DNA from 2 places in the Sinobaca sp. TMA16-18 genome. Region 1 is predicted to be linked to the other one. Evidence: riboswitches for the same ligand, from Rfam matches in the RefSeq annotation. Region 1 holds a riboswitch; the other holds the start of a gene.
The links. Region 1 has a riboswitch for thiamine pyrophosphate ahead of AC5W14_RS05300 (acetylornithine deacetylase). Riboswitches for the same ligand answer to the same signal wherever they lie in the genome.
Positions count from the first base shown of each region.

Region 2: linked by a shared signal. The riboswitch ahead of AC5W14_RS10485 (ABC transporter ATP-binding protein) and the one ahead of AC5W14_RS05300 (acetylornithine deacetylase) in region 1 are both predicted to bind thiamine pyrophosphate.

Region 1 covers NZ_JCAKFM010000002.1:320,704-328,667, reverse strand. The annotation lists gene AC5W14_RS05335 (potassium/proton antiporter) at 1-223, shown strand, start outside; gene AC5W14_RS05330 (DMT family transporter) at 307-1,176, shown strand; gene AC5W14_RS05325 (flavin reductase family protein) at 1,251-1,709, opposite strand; gene AC5W14_RS05320 (alpha/beta hydrolase) at 1,723-2,631, opposite strand; gene egtB (ergothioneine biosynthesis protein EgtB) at 2,779-4,026, shown strand; gene egtD (L-histidine N(alpha)-methyltransferase) at 4,027-4,995, shown strand; gene tenA (thiaminase II) at 5,038-5,706, opposite strand; gene AC5W14_RS05300 (acetylornithine deacetylase) at 5,709-6,989, opposite strand; TPP riboswitch at 7,074-7,176, opposite strand; gene corA (magnesium/cobalt transporter CorA) at 7,300-7,964, shown strand, end outside.
Region 2 covers NZ_JCAKFM010000005.1:39,676-47,639, reverse strand. The annotation lists gene AC5W14_RS10520 (EamA family transporter) at 1-169, shown strand, start outside; gene AC5W14_RS10515 (SunI/YnzG family protein) at 191-520, opposite strand; gene AC5W14_RS10510 (sigma-70 RNA polymerase sigma factor region 4 domain-containing protein) at 727-1,296, shown strand; gene AC5W14_RS10505 (helix-turn-helix domain-containing protein) at 1,311-1,556, shown strand; gene AC5W14_RS10500 (hypothetical protein) at 1,770-2,270, shown strand; gene AC5W14_RS10495 (ABC transporter substrate-binding protein) at 2,339-3,343, opposite strand; gene AC5W14_RS10490 (ABC transporter permease) at 3,343-4,107, opposite strand; gene AC5W14_RS10485 (ABC transporter ATP-binding protein) at 4,104-4,877, opposite strand; TPP riboswitch at 5,009-5,111, opposite strand; gene AC5W14_RS10480 (DUF1516 family protein) at 5,260-5,625, shown strand; gene AC5W14_RS10475 (potassium channel family protein) at 5,658-6,323, shown strand; gene AC5W14_RS10470 (Gfo/Idh/MocA family protein) at 6,376-7,446, opposite strand; gene AC5W14_RS10465 (ThuA domain-containing protein) at 7,474-7,964, opposite strand, start outside.

The sequences.
Region 1 (7,964 bases):
GGCCTCCAGACATTCTGCCATTATCGGCCAGCATGTAAACAGCCTTAATATACCGGAAGAATCTGCTGTCAATGCATTAGTCCGTGATGGAGAACTTCTTAATACAGACGCTAATATTGAGATCGAGCCGGGGGATACGCTGTTTATTCTCGTAGCCACCAGAAAAAAACACGACCTTAAACAAATGCTTGAGGGAAAAAAAGAAAAGAAACGTTTTTCGTAACAATAGGCAGACTGCGACTTCATTCATCCTGTTAACTATGGAATGATTGAAGTCCACTTTTTATAGGAGGTCATATTATGAATATGAAATACGCCGGCGTTGGATTGGTTATGCTGGCTGCCGTATTCTGGGGCATTACCGGAGGTATTGCTGACATTCTGATGAGCAGGGGCTGGGACCCTATTATCATTTCCCTTTACCGGGGCATTATTGGCTTTATCTGCTTTTTTACCTGGGTTCTTTTCCGCTTTAAGGAAAATTGGAACCGGTCTACTTCTTTTTACATATGGGCTCTGCTTGCAGGAGTCGGAGTGGCCGGAAATTTCACCTTTTATTTCGTAAGTATCCAGGCTTCCAGTATCGCTATTGCGGTCACTTTAATGTATACAGCACCAATATTTGTTCTTCTCATTTCTTTTATGCTGGGCATGGAGCGTTCCACCTGGATGAAATGGGCGAGCATTGCCGGAGTGCTTATAGGAATTATTCTTCTTACCGGAGCTTATAACATGGGGTCACTCACCGTGAGTGCTCTGGGAGTAACAGCCGGCCTCGCATCCGGTCTTTCTTACGCTCTGTTTATCTTCGGATTTAAAAACGCTTCCGCTCTTGGAAAGCCTCAGGCTACGTTAACCATCGCTTTTTTTATCTTTTGTCTTATCCTGTTTCTGTTTGCAGACATGAATGAAGCCGCTGCTGTATTGACATCAAATGATACAGGCTGGTTTCTTCTTTTAGGAATCGTCGGAGCGGGCATTTCTTTTATTATATATGTGATTGGAATCCGCCGGACAACACCTGCAAATGCTTCAATGGTTGCGATGGTCGAGCCGGTCACGGCCTCGCTGTTCGGTGTCTTGCTGCTCGGCGATCATTTAACCATCATTCAACTGCTTGGAATGGCGCTTATTCTCGTTACCGTCACTGTCGTAAGTGTAAAAACATCCAACTAAAAAAAGAGGGACCCGGAGATTTTTCTCCGGGTCCCTCTTAAACATGAACACAACTTTTAAAAAACTATGTTCAGTTATTCAGCAAATTTATTGTATTTTCCTTCAAAGTACAAGAGCGGGTCCCCGTCTTGTACTTTTAGATTAATGACTTCCCCTACAAACAACGTATGGTCCCCTGTTTCATGGGTCGAATGCACTCTGCAGGCCAGGTTGGCTAACGAATCTTCAATAACAGGCTGTCCTTCGAACCGCTCAAATGACACGTCGATATCTTCTTTGAGCTGTCTTGCAAAGTACATGGAATACTTTTCCTGTTCCTGTGAAAGAATACTTACCGCAAATGTCCCGGCTTCTTTAATTTTTTCATGGCAGGTCGCGTTTTTGGATACGGAAACGACGACAAGCTTCGGATCAAGAGATACGGACATAAATGCATTGGCTGTCATACCATGTATTTCTTCTGTCTCTGTTGTAACCACGGTCACGCCGGAGGCAAATTTCCCCATGGCGGATTTAAATAAGCGATCGTCCATTTTTCTTCACTCCTTATTTAGTAGTAACTGATGCTGCAGCTTGATTGGTATGCAGGGATGATTTTAATGAACGTGCAATAAGCTCCCATGCTTCTTCTGCCTGCTTGTTGGGACCATCATGGGTAAACGCATGCTCACATCCGTCAAACCGTCTGTGCTCTGTTTCAATTCCATGCTTGGTCAGCTTGGCTGCGTACAGTTCGGCCTCCTCTGCAAGAGAATCATATTCCGCCGTAATAACCAGAGCCGGCGGTACCCCTTTCATACTCTCTGCCATAATAGGCGAAGCAAGGGGATTTTTAGCACTTTCCTTATCTACTACATAGCAGTTATTATAAAAAGTCAACTCTTTAGCCGGAATCACACGGTTTTCATCCAGCACAGGTTTTTCTTCAGCCGGTGTTGCCAGATCCACCACTGGATAATTCAGAACCTGTTTAGAGAACGAAAATTCTTTTCTGATAGCTGCCAGCAAAGTGAGCGCTGCTGCCAGATTGCCGCCTGCGCTCTGGCCGCCGACAGCCAGCCGTTCTTTGTCCGCGCGAAGACTATCGGCGTGATCAATCACCCATTTGATAACTTCATAGCTTTCTTCTAAAGCTGCTGGAAATGGGGACTCCGGCGCTTTGGCATAATCGATATTCACTACAAGACAGGAAGCCTCATTGGCTATATATCTGCAGTACGGATCATCCTGGGAAGGCTGCCCCTGCACAAATCCTCCTCCGTGAAGGTTTATGTAAATGGGAAGTGTGGCCGCTCCGGATGTTACTGGATAATAAAAGGTTACAGGAGTCATGCGCCCTGTCGTAGAGATTAACCGTTTTTCAACAGAAGCTACCGCTTGAATATTTATCGTGGATGGGCGCTTTTTAAAAGATGCTTTTTTTCTAACTACTTTTGCCTTCCAGGTATTTATCATTTTACCGCTCCATATAATTTGTCATATATCATTATGTACCCCCTCTATAGTGAATTCTAACATTCTATTGTGCTTGGCTTTCTACAGGTTTGGTTCAGGCAAAAAGAAGGTATGAGATAAGTAAAATTTTTTTAGGAGGTTTTTCCCATCGCACACACTACTTCATCCACTGTTGAAAAGCTTCTGACCGATTTTCGGACAATCCGGAAACAAACGCTTCACATTACCGCCCCTCTGGAAACAGAGGATTATATGATGCAGGCCTCTCCCGATGTAAGTCCGGCAAAATGGCACTTAGCCCATACAACCTGGTTCTTTGAACAGTTTATTTTGAAAAATCATGCTGAGAATTATGTAGAGTTTTCTAAAGACTCCAACGCTCTCTATAATTCTTATTACGAAACGCAGGGAAAAATATTTCCTAAATCCCAGCGCGGTTTGATCTCCAGGCCGACAGTAGCAGAAACTCTCGCTTATCGTGAATACGTAGAAGAGAAAGTGGAAAGCTTTTTACAAAATACTCCTTTAACAGAAGAGATTGCCGATCTCATGGAAGTAGGTCTCCAGCACGAACAGCAGCATCAGGAACTGCTTATTACCGATACTAAATATAACTTCTCTATTAATCCGACAAATCCTGCTGTCTTTCCGGAACGAACAGAAGAAACGGCTGCAGCCGCAAGGGAATGGCTCACGTTTGAGGAAGGACTTGCCGAAATAGGAACTAATAACGTTCATTTTTCTTTTGATAATGAGCGGCCTGTACACAAATACTGGATCCATCCTTTTTCGATCGCTACTGTACCTGTAACCAACAGAGAATACATGCAATTTATAGAAGACGGCGGCTATGCAGAAGCCGGCTACTGGCTGTCTGAAGGGTGGGGTATTGTTAAGCAGGAGCAGTGGGCGGCTCCTCTCTACTGGGAAAAGCACGACGGAGAATGGTATGCCTATTCGCTGCAGGGGTTAAAGAAAGTGAACCCGGAAGAACCCGTGACCCATATCAGCTATTATGAAGCAGACGCTTTTTCCCGCTGGGCCGGATTCCGGCTGCCTACAGAACAGGAATGGGAGCATGCTTTCCGTGATTATGCGACAGAGGGCCACTTTGTGGAAGCAGAAACCTATCATCCGGCTCCGGTACACAAACCGGAGCAGGTGTATGGCAACGTATGGGAATGGACAAGAAGTCCCTACTCTCCTTATCCAAATAACCGGCCACTGGAAGGCGCACTCGGAGAATACAATGCTAAATTTATGAGTAATCAGATGGTACTGCGCGGGGGTTCCTGCGCTACGCCTCAGTCTCACATCCGCTCTACGTACCGGAACTTCTTTCCACCTGAAAAACGCTGGCAGTTCAGCGGTATTCGTCTCGCCAGGGATGAATAAATGAAAAACACAAACCTTTCTTATACGTTAGTCGATCTGCAGCCTGAGGTGTCCTCTTTTAAAGATGATGTAATTGCCGGGCTTGGGCAAACGCATAAAACCCTTCCGGCTAAGCATTTTTACGATAAAACAGGAAGTGAATTGTTCAATGCTATTACAAAGCTTCCGGAATATTATGTAAGCCGGACAGAAATGGACATTCTGCATGATTTTGGTCCTGATATTGCTGAAGCGATAGGCGGACGGGCCCATATTATTGAATTGGGCAGCGGAAGCTTTGAAAAAATGAACCAGGTGCTCCCTTTTCTGGACGAACCTGCGGCCTATAAGCCGGTCGATATATCAATCAGCGCCCTTCAGGACACGGCAGAACACGTGCTGAAGCATTATCCGGCTTTGAAAGTGACCGGTATCTGTGCAGATTACACAAGCACGTTGGACTTTCTGAATGAGGATCCGGAAACGAATAAAACGATCTGTTTTCTCGGTTCTACTATCGGTAACTTTCAAAAGAAAGAAGCCTCCGCTTTTCTGCAGTCGCTCGGAATCGAACTGGCGGCCGGTGGACAGATCTTGATTGGCGTAGATCTAAAGAAAGATACTTCCCTTCTTCATAAAGCCTACAATGATGCCAAAGGTATTACGGCTGCCTTCAACTTAAATATTCTGGAGCGTATGAACAAAGAAATGAATGCAGGCATCAATGCTGCTGACTTTACGCATCATGCTTTTTACTCTGAGGAAAACGGACGAATCGAAATGCACCTCCAAAGCAGTAAAGAGCAGCTCATCTCCTTGGAAGGGCACACATTTCACTTCTCCAAGGGTGAAACCATTCATACGGAAAACTCACATAAATTTTCTGTTTCCGAATTTATGACTCTTGCCGAACAAGCTCATTTAAACGTTGAAACTTTTTGGACCGATGAAAACGAATGGTTTGGCGTGTTTTTGTTAAAAAGGCCATAGATAAGTAAAGAGAAAGCACAGCGGGTGCTTTCTCTTTTTCTGTTACAGCGGCCAGGTTTTATGATGATAAGCCATATCCCAGAATAAATATTCGAATTTTGTGGTCGTTAAAAAGATCTCTTCCAGTTTATCAAGTTCATGCTGCGGCTTTCCTTCTGCCAGTTCATCCAACAAAGCGATACACCACTCAGCAAGTTCCTGAAAACCGGGATCGCTGTACATTCGTATCCATTCCCCGTACAGTTCGTGCTCCGAAGCTCCGGGAATGCGGCTTAAATCCCGGCCGATTTCTGCGTAACTCCACATACACGGCAGCAGTGCTGCTGTTAGTTCAGCCAGTCCGCCGCTTTGCCCTTCATGCAGCATATACCTTGTATAAGCTAACGTCACCGGGGCTGCTTCTGCCTGCTCCAGTTCTTCTTCTCTAATATCCAGCTTGGCACTGTACTCCCGGTGCAGCTGCATTTCTTCATTCAGCGTAGACTGCAGCAGATCCGCAAACTCCCCCATCGTCTTCAATGTCCGGGCTTTCATCGTTCCCATCGCAAACAGTCGGGCATACTCTTTTAAATATAAATAGTCCTGAATCATAAAATAACGAAATGCTTCTTTGTCCAACGTGCCATCTCCCATCCCGGTAACAAATGGATGGCTGTGGTTTTTAGTCCAGATTGGCTGCAGCTTTTGCTGAAGCATATGGCTGAATGACATACCTATTCCTCCTTATTTTTTTCTGAATGCAGCCATTCGTATACATAAACGGCAAGCGTTCTCGTAAATGTAAGCAGCTGATCTACAGAAAGCTTTTCGTTCACCGCGTGGGCATTGGCAAGCGTGCCCGGGCCAAAGATAGCTGTCGGGATACCGGCATCACCAAGCCATCCTCCATCGGTTACGGTGGGAGAAACATCAAGGACCGCTTTTTCTCCCGATATTTTCTCCAGCGCTTTTGCGAGCATTGTTGTTCCCTGGTGCTCTTCATCCACCGAAAGCGACGGGAAGATTTCTCCCCGGTCTTCAATCATCGAGGTGCCGCCCCATTCAAACACGGGAGAATGACGTTTCAGCCAGGGATCTCCGAAAGCGACATTTCGTATATGTTCTTCTACTTCTGCGGCTGCCGATTCATGCGTTTCATCCGGATAAAAATGAACCGTCACCCAAAGCCGGCATTCATCTGCAACAAAAGCCGCGTGCCTTCCGCCTTCAATGACGGCCGGATTGATGGTATTGGCTCCAGCCGGAACACCCGGATAACTTTTTTCTACCGCCCACTGCCTTTCCAGCGTCTGCAGACCTTGAATAATCACCATCATTTTTTCAATCGCACTGGCTCCCTTGACCGCGCCTCCGGCATGGATCATATTCCGCCTCATCGCATCATGAAAGGTTTCCGGGCTTTTGATCGTAATCCATCCGGTAATGACACCGCCCTGGCCCTGGATATGAAGATCACTTGTATCTACAACGAGCGCATAGTCGGCCTCATAGCCGCGTCTGCAGCAAGCAAGCGTTCCTGCCTCTCCTACCTCTTCCCCGATAACCGATTGCAGCGTCAGGTCACCAGGCAGCTCTATCCCCTGTTCATGGAACATGCGGAGCACAAATAAAGCTCCTGCCAGTCCGCCTTTCATATCCGCTGCCCCGCGTCCCTGAATCCAGCCATTTTTTATTTCTGCCTGGTAAGGGTCTGTCTTCCACTCCGATCCTTCCACTTCTGCTGTATCTACATGGCCATTTAAAATAAGACTGTGGTAGTTGGCTGCATCGGTTCCTTTTTTCTTCGCCACCACATTCGGATCACCCGGATAAACGTCCCAGGTGTCGACCTCATAGTTCATTTCTTTTAAATATGAGGCAATAAAAGCTTGGATGCCTGCTGTATTTCTTGCCGGCGGCGCCGGGGTTTCATAAGAAATCAATGTTTTTACCAGTTCAATAAGATCTTCCTGTTTTTCTTCCATATGTGCTAACAGTCCGGATAATTCTGTCATTGTCTCTGCCTCCCCCATCAAATGGCTGATCCGTATACAACATACAAAAAAGCTTCTTCCCGAAAGAAGAAGCAAAGACAACGAAACCGTCTTCCGCTTCTTCCCTCCGCCGGTATGAACCAGATCAGGTAATAAGGGTCAAGGATTTCTCCTTTTCTCAGCTTATACAGCTCCCCTAGAAGTGACGCATGATTATTCATTTATGTCTTCCAGTAAATCACAGATTGCGTTTTCATACAACTGTATGTTTGATCTTCTGGCAAATAGGCTATTAGTATACGTTGGCTGAGATGCAGAGAGGAGCACACCCATGATTCGCACGATGGCTGTTACGATACATAATGAATGGAAAGAAAATGAAGATATCGCTGTACTGCTTGCAGATCACACGATTAAATGGTTCTGGGCCGATTTCAGGGACCCTTCAGAGCAGGAAGCCTCCCGCCTGGAAAAAGACTTCGCCTTTCACCCACTGGCTGTGGAAGACTGCTTTCATTCTATGCAGCGACCTAAATACGACCACTATGAAGAGTTTGAGTTTTTTGTTATCCATTCGCTTCAGAAGGATACCTTTGCTAAAAAAGAAGTAGACATTTTTTCCGGCCGTAACTTTGTCGTAACTTTTCACTTGAGCGCCTCTCCGGAAATAGATGCCGTTTGGAAACAGGCCCGGACCTCGGCTGATGTCCGTGAAAATGGCGCGACTTATATTGTGTATTCTGTTATTGATAAAATAGTCGATGCGTATTTTCCGCCTCTTTATCAAATGGAAGACCGCCTGAACGAAATTGAAGAAAAAGATACGGACAAAACGTACGGTGCTTTAATTGATGAGGTATTTGATATCCGCGGGGACCTGCTGCAGCTGCGCCGGACTATCGTTCCGATGCGGGATCTGCTTTATCGGATGCTCGACCTTCGTCTTGAGCTTATCACCGAGCATAAAGCGTACTACCGGGATGTGTATGATCATTT
Region 2 (7,964 bases), on a different contig from region 1:
GATCCTATCTACGGTCGAACCCGTAGTCGCTATTATTATTGGGGTCGCTGTGTTTGGCGACCGGCTCGATGGGTGGCAGACGCTCGGCGTGCTGCTCGTGCTATCTTCTGTTCTGCTCGTCGCCGAAACCAAAAAATCAAAAACCGCGCTTCTGCCGGACAGTCCATAAGAAAAGCCAGCTTTCCTTTGATTAGGAGAGCTGGCTTTTTCTCCGCAGTATTTCTGCGGTCTGTACGGCTTTTTTTAAGGCAATCACGTGCATCGTGTTATCTTGCATAATGACAATCAACCTCTTTTTTTCCGCATAGGGCGAGCCGACACGATTCGCTTCGTCGTGCTCCAGAGCAGACGGCCCCTGTGATACTTCAATCTGTTTCATCTGGTCAATCGGAAGCGTCAGTGTCTGCAGAGAATGCTTAATATATAAGGTGTTCTCCCTGATTTTGGCACGCGTCCGGACAAAATATACATACACTACTGCAATAATGAGCAGCAGAAGAATTCCAGCAGCCATTTTCATTTACAGTCCCTCTTTTCTATTTTTTCCGTCAGGGTCTATTCTAACAAAATATCGAATACACTTTGCAATTCTTTTATCCTGCCTATAAAATAAGAACAAATGTTCGTAAAATGGTTTGTTTTTTTTGCTGTATTTACCTTTTGTTCATATAGAAGCATATGCCTCACCCTAATTTTGATATGGAAGAACAGAAAGGAGGGAACATCGTGGCTTATTATTTATCACATCTTCTGGGAAAATGCCCTCGGCTTGATTACTATATTCACACGCATAAACAAGCGCTCTCTTCTCCTGCCCTCCGCCAGTTTCTGGCCGACTCTCTTCACTCCAACCTGTTTGCAGAGGCGGTCTGTTATACAGATGAAACGTATCAGAAAGCACTGGATGAGGCGTTCAGGCAGTATCGGGAGGAAAAGAAATTAACAGCGTATATTTTAAAGTCTCTTCACTGGCATGCGGTGCAATTCGATAAGAAACAGCGGAAAATAGAAACCCTGCAGCCGCTGATTGTAGACAGTGATACGTGGGAAGAGCCGGTATGGGAGCCTCCTCTGTCTCCGCATGTTCTTGCCGAAGAGCTCGAAAACCGAAAGCTGTATGCCGCCTACCAGGCATTAACCCCGCATCAACAGTGGATATTACAAAAGAGCTACGCAGAGCAGATGAGGGATATTGATCTTTCCTATCTTACTAATGTGACGCCTCAGGCTATTTACCGCTCCAGGCATCAGGGACTTGCCAAACTTTACGCTTATATTACAGCGACCACCCATTAAAGGAGCGAGATACTATGACAGCATCTCTGTATGTATTAGCAGAAAAAGCCAAACAGCAGGACCGGGAGGCCATGTATGACTTCCTGCAGAAATTTGAGCCTTTTATTCAGAAATCATTGTCGCAGACCAAACCGCAGAACCGGGAAGACCTGCGCCAGGACCTCCGATTAAAGTGCATGGAATGTGTCCACCGCTTTGAACCGGGCCGGACGCCCGGGTTTTTCGAATTTGTCAGCACACTTGAGCATAATCAAAAATAACAGCAAAAGCGTTTCTTTTATCACTATTTCCTTTTTTATACGGAATAGGACCTATTATATGTCTTACATTTCAATATGATGACAGGGTCTTTAAGACTATATAACGCTTTGCAAATCCCCTTCTCATTCGGTGTCCGTTCGGCTTATACTAATAAATGACAACAAACCTGACATTTTAAACAGCAGCAGACGGGTATCGATTAAAGGGGGATTATGGTGAAAAATCGTTTTACATGGATGAAGTGGGGCATTCCATTTGTTATTGTTCTTACATTGGGATGGGCAACATATTATTTTGTTACTCCTACCTTCAGCCATCAGTACCAGCAGTTGACCGAACGTGTAGAAGTTGGCGTTAAATACACAAATCCCGAAGAATCTATTGTTTATATTCACCCCTACATCGAAAACCCGAACAGCGAGGAAATCACCTGTTATCATGATGACCAGTTCGTAGAGATACGTGTTCTTGATGAAGATGGCAATCACCTCGATGAGGCGGTTTCTATGGAAGAAAAACGTGGAGAATCTTCTACAGATGAAGAAGTATTAAAACCCGGCCAGAAAACAATGAACTCCACCTATTATAAAGTGGAACTTCCTGATAACGCTGATTCCATTCAGCTTATTTACAACGGTTCCGTTAAGGACAAGCATGGTATCGACCAACTAGAGGAAACGATAGATGTGAACCTGGACTACCTTATCATGTAGAACGGGTACCAGCTTCAGAAGATAAACCAAAACCGCTTCGGACTCCAAGAGAGCCCGAAGCGGTTTGTTTATTCTGCTATATTTACAAATATGTCCTCTGTGTCCGGTGTCTCGGAAATGTAATCCATTTCTACAAGCCAGCTGATCGTTTCCTCCCAGGATTCCCGGTCCTGGCTGCCAAAGGCTTCTTCTTCCGTTTCCATTTTCTCCATTAAAACATCCAGACTTTCTTCTTCCACTTCCCGTTCAAGCGGAAAATTTTCCTGATCTTCATTCTCAAACAGACTGTCCAGGCTTTCTTCCGGATGGTCTTTCATATATGTGTATCCTTTTTCCGCCGCGGTCCAGAACGCGTTAATTTTTTCTTCCTCTTCCGCCAGTTTTTCTTCGTTTGTAACGAGAACGAGCTCGTAAAAAGGCGGCACACCGTAATCCACCGGATCAAAGTATTCTACGGAAGTGCCGGCGTGTTCCAGCACCGGTACTTCATGGTTAATGTATGCGCCGCTTACCGCATCGGCCCGGTCGCTTACTAAAGAGGACTGCAGCTCAAAACCAATATCCACCAGATCAACTTCTTCAAACTGACCGCCATCATTTTCCACCATCGTTTCTACAATTGGTTCATTGACCGGTATCCCGGGGTATCCAACTGTCCGGCCTTCTAAATCTCTTGGTCGTTCTATGTCGGAGTCTGCTTTGTACACAACGTGATTAAGAGGAGACCTCACAATCGCCGCCACGCTTACTACAGGGATTCCTTCAGTCCGCGCTGTAATAACATCCGGCTGATAGGTAATGCCAAAGTCCACTTCTCCTGCAGCCGCCAGGTTCAAAGGATCCGTTGGATTGGTGGGGAACATAATATTTACGTCCAGGCCTGCTTCCTCGAAGTATCCGTTTTCCTGCGCGGTGTACAAGTAGCTGTGTACGGCATTAGGATACCAATCCAGCATAATGTCGACTTCCTGCAGCTCTTCATTCTCTGCCTGCTGTTCATTTTCACTCCCGCATCCTGCCAGCACAAATGCTCCTGCAGCAAGCAGCCCCACCTGTTTAATCCACCTTTTCATTATCTTCTTCCTCCCTTTTTTGTAGTCGCATATTCTACTGCTTTTACTGCCAAAAACAGGCCAATCCCTGCTAACGACAACAAAACGATTGGTGCAAATACGCCGGCTGCGTCCATCTGTGTCATCATCCTGCGGCTGAAATATCCAAGCCCTGCATCTGCGCCCAGCCACTCTCCAATTGCCGCACCGATGACGCTCAGCGTGACTGCCACTTTTAAGCCGGAATAGAACGAGGGCAGAGCCATCGGCACCTGGACCTTTCTGAAAATCTGCCAGCTCCCGGACCCCATGGTCCGAAGCAGGTCCTGCATATCCCGGCTCGCTGTCCGAAGACCGTCAAACGCCCCGACCGTAATTGGGAAAAAGGTGATCAACACCGTTACGGCGACTTTACTCCACATGGAATAGCCAAACCACAGTACAAATATTGGGGCTAGTGCAATAATTGGAATGGTCTGCGAGGTGATTAACAGAGGAAAAACACTCTTTTCCACCATCCGGCTCCGGCTCATCAACACCGCAATACCGACTCCACAAACGATGGAAATGCCAAGTCCGGTAACTATAACGAGAAGCGTGGCCGGCAGGTGTACAAGAAACAATATATCCGCAAGTTCCCACAGCCTCTGCAGCACCGCAGACGGTGCCGGCAGTATATAAGGCGTGTCATACCAGCGGGCTCCTGCCTCCCAGATGATAAAAAAAGCAGATGCGAGAAGAGCGGCTCCAGCATAGGAAATGCCTGCTCCTTTCCAGCCATTCATCGTAACTTCTCCTCCCTGCGCATTCGTTCAATCAATTCCCGCTTCAGCTTCAAGAGTTCCGGGTGATCCCGGGCACGCTCGTCTCTGGGTCTTGGCAGCGGTACCGCAATTTCGGTAAGGCGTCCTTCTATCGGCGGCTCGGTAAATAATAAAATGCGGTCGGATAAAAATAATGCTTCTTCTATGTCGTGGGTAATAAAAATAAGTGTCTGCCTCGAAGCCTGCCACTTTTCCAACAGCCATTCCTGCATCATAAAGCGGGTAATCGAATCAAGTGCGCTAAATGGTTCATCCAGCATTAAGATGTCGTTTCCTCCCACTACGGCGCGGAGAAAAGACACCCTCTGCCTCATCCCACCGGACAGTTCGTGAGGATACTTGCGTTCCAGGCCCCTGAGGCCGAATGCTTCCAGATGGGATGATACGCGCTGTTCGGCCTCCCTTTTGGAAAGGCCGTTTATTTCCAATGGCAGCATGCCATTTTCCAAAATGGTCCGCCAGGGCAGCAGCAGATCCTGCTGAGGCATGTAGCCGACCCTGCCAAGCCTTGTGGCCGAGCCGTGCAGAAGCACCGACCCCTTGTCCGGGTCGCTCAGCCCGGCGGCAAGCCGGAAGAACGTCGACTTTCCCGATCCGCTCGGTCCAAGCAGGCTGACAAATTCGCCTTTTTTCACTGTCCCTTGAACCTGCTTGAAGATCGGCGCTTCGGTAGTAGTATAGGCATAGGTAACGTCTCGAAATTCCAGTGCCGGTTCCTGCTCTTTATTCATTTCCCGCCCCCTTTTTTGTGTACCGTGCTCCCCCGGAACCTGCTCCATGCATACAAAAAAGCCGCTCCAGCAGAGGGAGCGGCGGAAAAGTCGTTCTATCATTAAAAACAGCACGAGCGGCTGCTTTTTCAGGTGAACATTCCGCACTTTCCTCCGCTGGTGTTATCCAGATCAGGTTCCAGGGTTAGGATGAATGTCATCCCTCTCAGCTTTGCAGCACCCCTAGTGCTTGTTGTATAAAATTGTCTTTGCTTCTTAAAGATAGCACATATTCGAAATGGTTCATACCGCGGGTTTTATTTCAGCAAAATCTCTGCTCCTGTAAAACCTGCACGCGTGATATGATGGAGAAAACGTCTACATTACATTAGGAGAGGCTCTTATGGCAGACACTATACTCACGATACATCTTATAGCCGTGGCGGCAGTTATTCTGCTTGCAGGCGCTGTTTATATATTTCACCGCACCAACATGAACCGGACCGCTATTCTGCTTCACTACGTGCTTCGATTTTCATACCTGCCGCTGCTTTTAACCGGCGGGCTTGTGCTTGGCCTTCGTCCTGTATATTTAGGCGGCCTGCTGAAGCTGGCCTGTGGATTGTTAAGTATCGGATTGATTGAAATTTACTTTGTCCAGTTATTTAAGAACACCGGACACCCTCTATTCGTCCGGTTTATGATAGGATTTGTATTATTTACTATTATTTTAGGATTACTGCTCCCCCAGGGCATTTATTTACTGTAAGGCGAATTTGACACATAAAGGAGCGTTTATCCATGCCAAAAAACAAAAAACAATTTGCTGTTATAGGCCTCGGCCGATTTGGAGGGAGTATCTGCCGGGAACTGTATCATTTAGGCTATGAAGTTCTTGCTATCGATCAGGATGAAGAAAAAGTAGATGAATATGTCGCATATGCTACCCAGACAGCCTGCATTGACTCCACTGACGAAAAAGCATTAAAATCTCTCGGCCTTGGCAACTTCGATCACGTTGTTGTCGCGATCGGCGACCATATTCAGGCAAGTGTGCTTACAACGCTTGTGTTAAAAGACATGAACGTTCCAATCGTCTGGGCAAAAGCCCAGAATAAATACCACCAGAAAGTGCTCGATAAGATCGGCGCTGACCGTGTGGTCCACCCGGAATTTGATATGGGAATCCGTGTAGCCCATAATATGACTTCGGAAAAGGTTATTGATTTTATCGACTTAAGCAACGATTACACGATTGTCGAAGTGTATGCTACGAAAAAACTGCACCGCAAAACGCTGATTGAATCCAATGTCCGGGCCTCCTATGGTGTGACGATTCTTGCGATCAAACGAAATGAGGACGTTAATGTGTCCCCGCGGCCCAACGATAGAATTGAGCAGGGAGATATGCTGATTGTTTTAGGTCATAAAGATGAGATCCGCCGTTTCGAAAATGAAGGCTTGTAGTTTTAAGAGGCTCCTACTGTAAAAAACCAGACCCCCGGAGGGCCTGGTTTTTTTAATAAGACTCTTCAAAGCTGGTTGGATTTTCTTCGAACCGTACGCTTTTTCCTGTTTCACTGCTTTCATATAGCGCCTCGACGATTTTTGTAACTTTCATGGCCTGCTCCGGTTTCACGATAAGTTCCGCTTCACCTGTACAGGAATCCACGAAATTATTCGCCTGATAGTATGGCTCTATATTATCGATTTTATTAATCTGGGCCGTGCTGTTTAACAGCGTTCCATATTTGGATTGATACAGCTCAAACGGAAAGAGCTGTAAACCGCCCTCAACTCCGGAAATACTGAGTTGTTCCGTATCTTCTTTTATATTAGCCGCCCAGGAACATTCCAGCTGCAGCGTAATGTCATTTTCGAATGTGATATACCCGGTTACATGGTCTTCCACGTTAAACGTATTCTGGTCAAACTGGCCCCACTCGTTCGTGAGATTCGGTGCTTTGCTTAACCGGTCGTACGTTTTGGCCATTACTTCCAGCGGCTTTGGGTCTCCAAGCAGCCACAGGGACAGATCCAGCAGGTGGCAGCCATAGTCAATCAGGCTTCCTCCGCCTTGCAGCTCTTTGTTTGTAAATACACCCCAGCCCGGAACTTTCCGGCGGCGCAGTGCCTGAAAACGACAGACGAGCGGGTCCCCGATTTCGTGGTTTTCCATCATCTGCTTGGCAATCTGGGCTTCCGGTCCAAAACGATAGTGGAAGGCAATTGCAAGAACCGAGCCTTTTTTTTCTGCAGCTTCTATCATACGCTCGCATTCTTCCGTTGTAATCGCCATCGGCTTTTCGCAGAGCACGTGAATGCCCCGGTTTAGAGCCTGCACAGCGATATCTGCATGAAACTTATTCGGCGTACAGATAACGACCGCATCCACGTCTCCAAGCATTCGTTCAATGTTGTGGTATACCCGGGCGATAGAAAAAGACGCCGCTACTTCCTGAGCCCGATCCTGATTAATATCGTATACGCCTTCTATTGATACCTTGTGTTCCAGCTGTTGAAAAGTGGGAATATGCCTTGACTGAGCGATTCCCCCTGCTCCAATGATGCCAATCTTTAGCTTGTCCATTAGTACTTACCCCCTCTAGTGTGGCCATCAGCGCCCGGCAGTGGCTTTAGTTGTCCCCTGCTCTTTACCGGCGATAGGCTCAAGCGGCTGAGCGTTGCCGTAAACCGGCTTTGGTGTAGCCAGTCCGGCTGCCCAGTATACGCCATTGCGTATCACGCGCTGAATGTCTGTATGGTAATACGTCGGATACGTCTCATGTCCCGGACGGAAATAAAATATTTTTCCCCGCCCGCGCTGAAAAGTGGCACCACTTCTAAATACTTCTCCACCTTCGAACCAGCTGACAAATATCAATTCCTCTGGTACAGGAATGTCAAAGTGTTCCCCATACATTTCTTCTTTCTCCAGCTCAATGAATTCTCCTAGACCTTCTGTGATAGGATGCGTCGGATTGACGACCCAGAGTCGTTCCTTTTCATCCGCTTCCCTCCACTTCAAGTCAAAGGAAGTACCCATCAGCTTCTTGAATATTTTCGAGAAATGGGCGGAATGCAGCACTACCAGCCCCATTCCTTCCA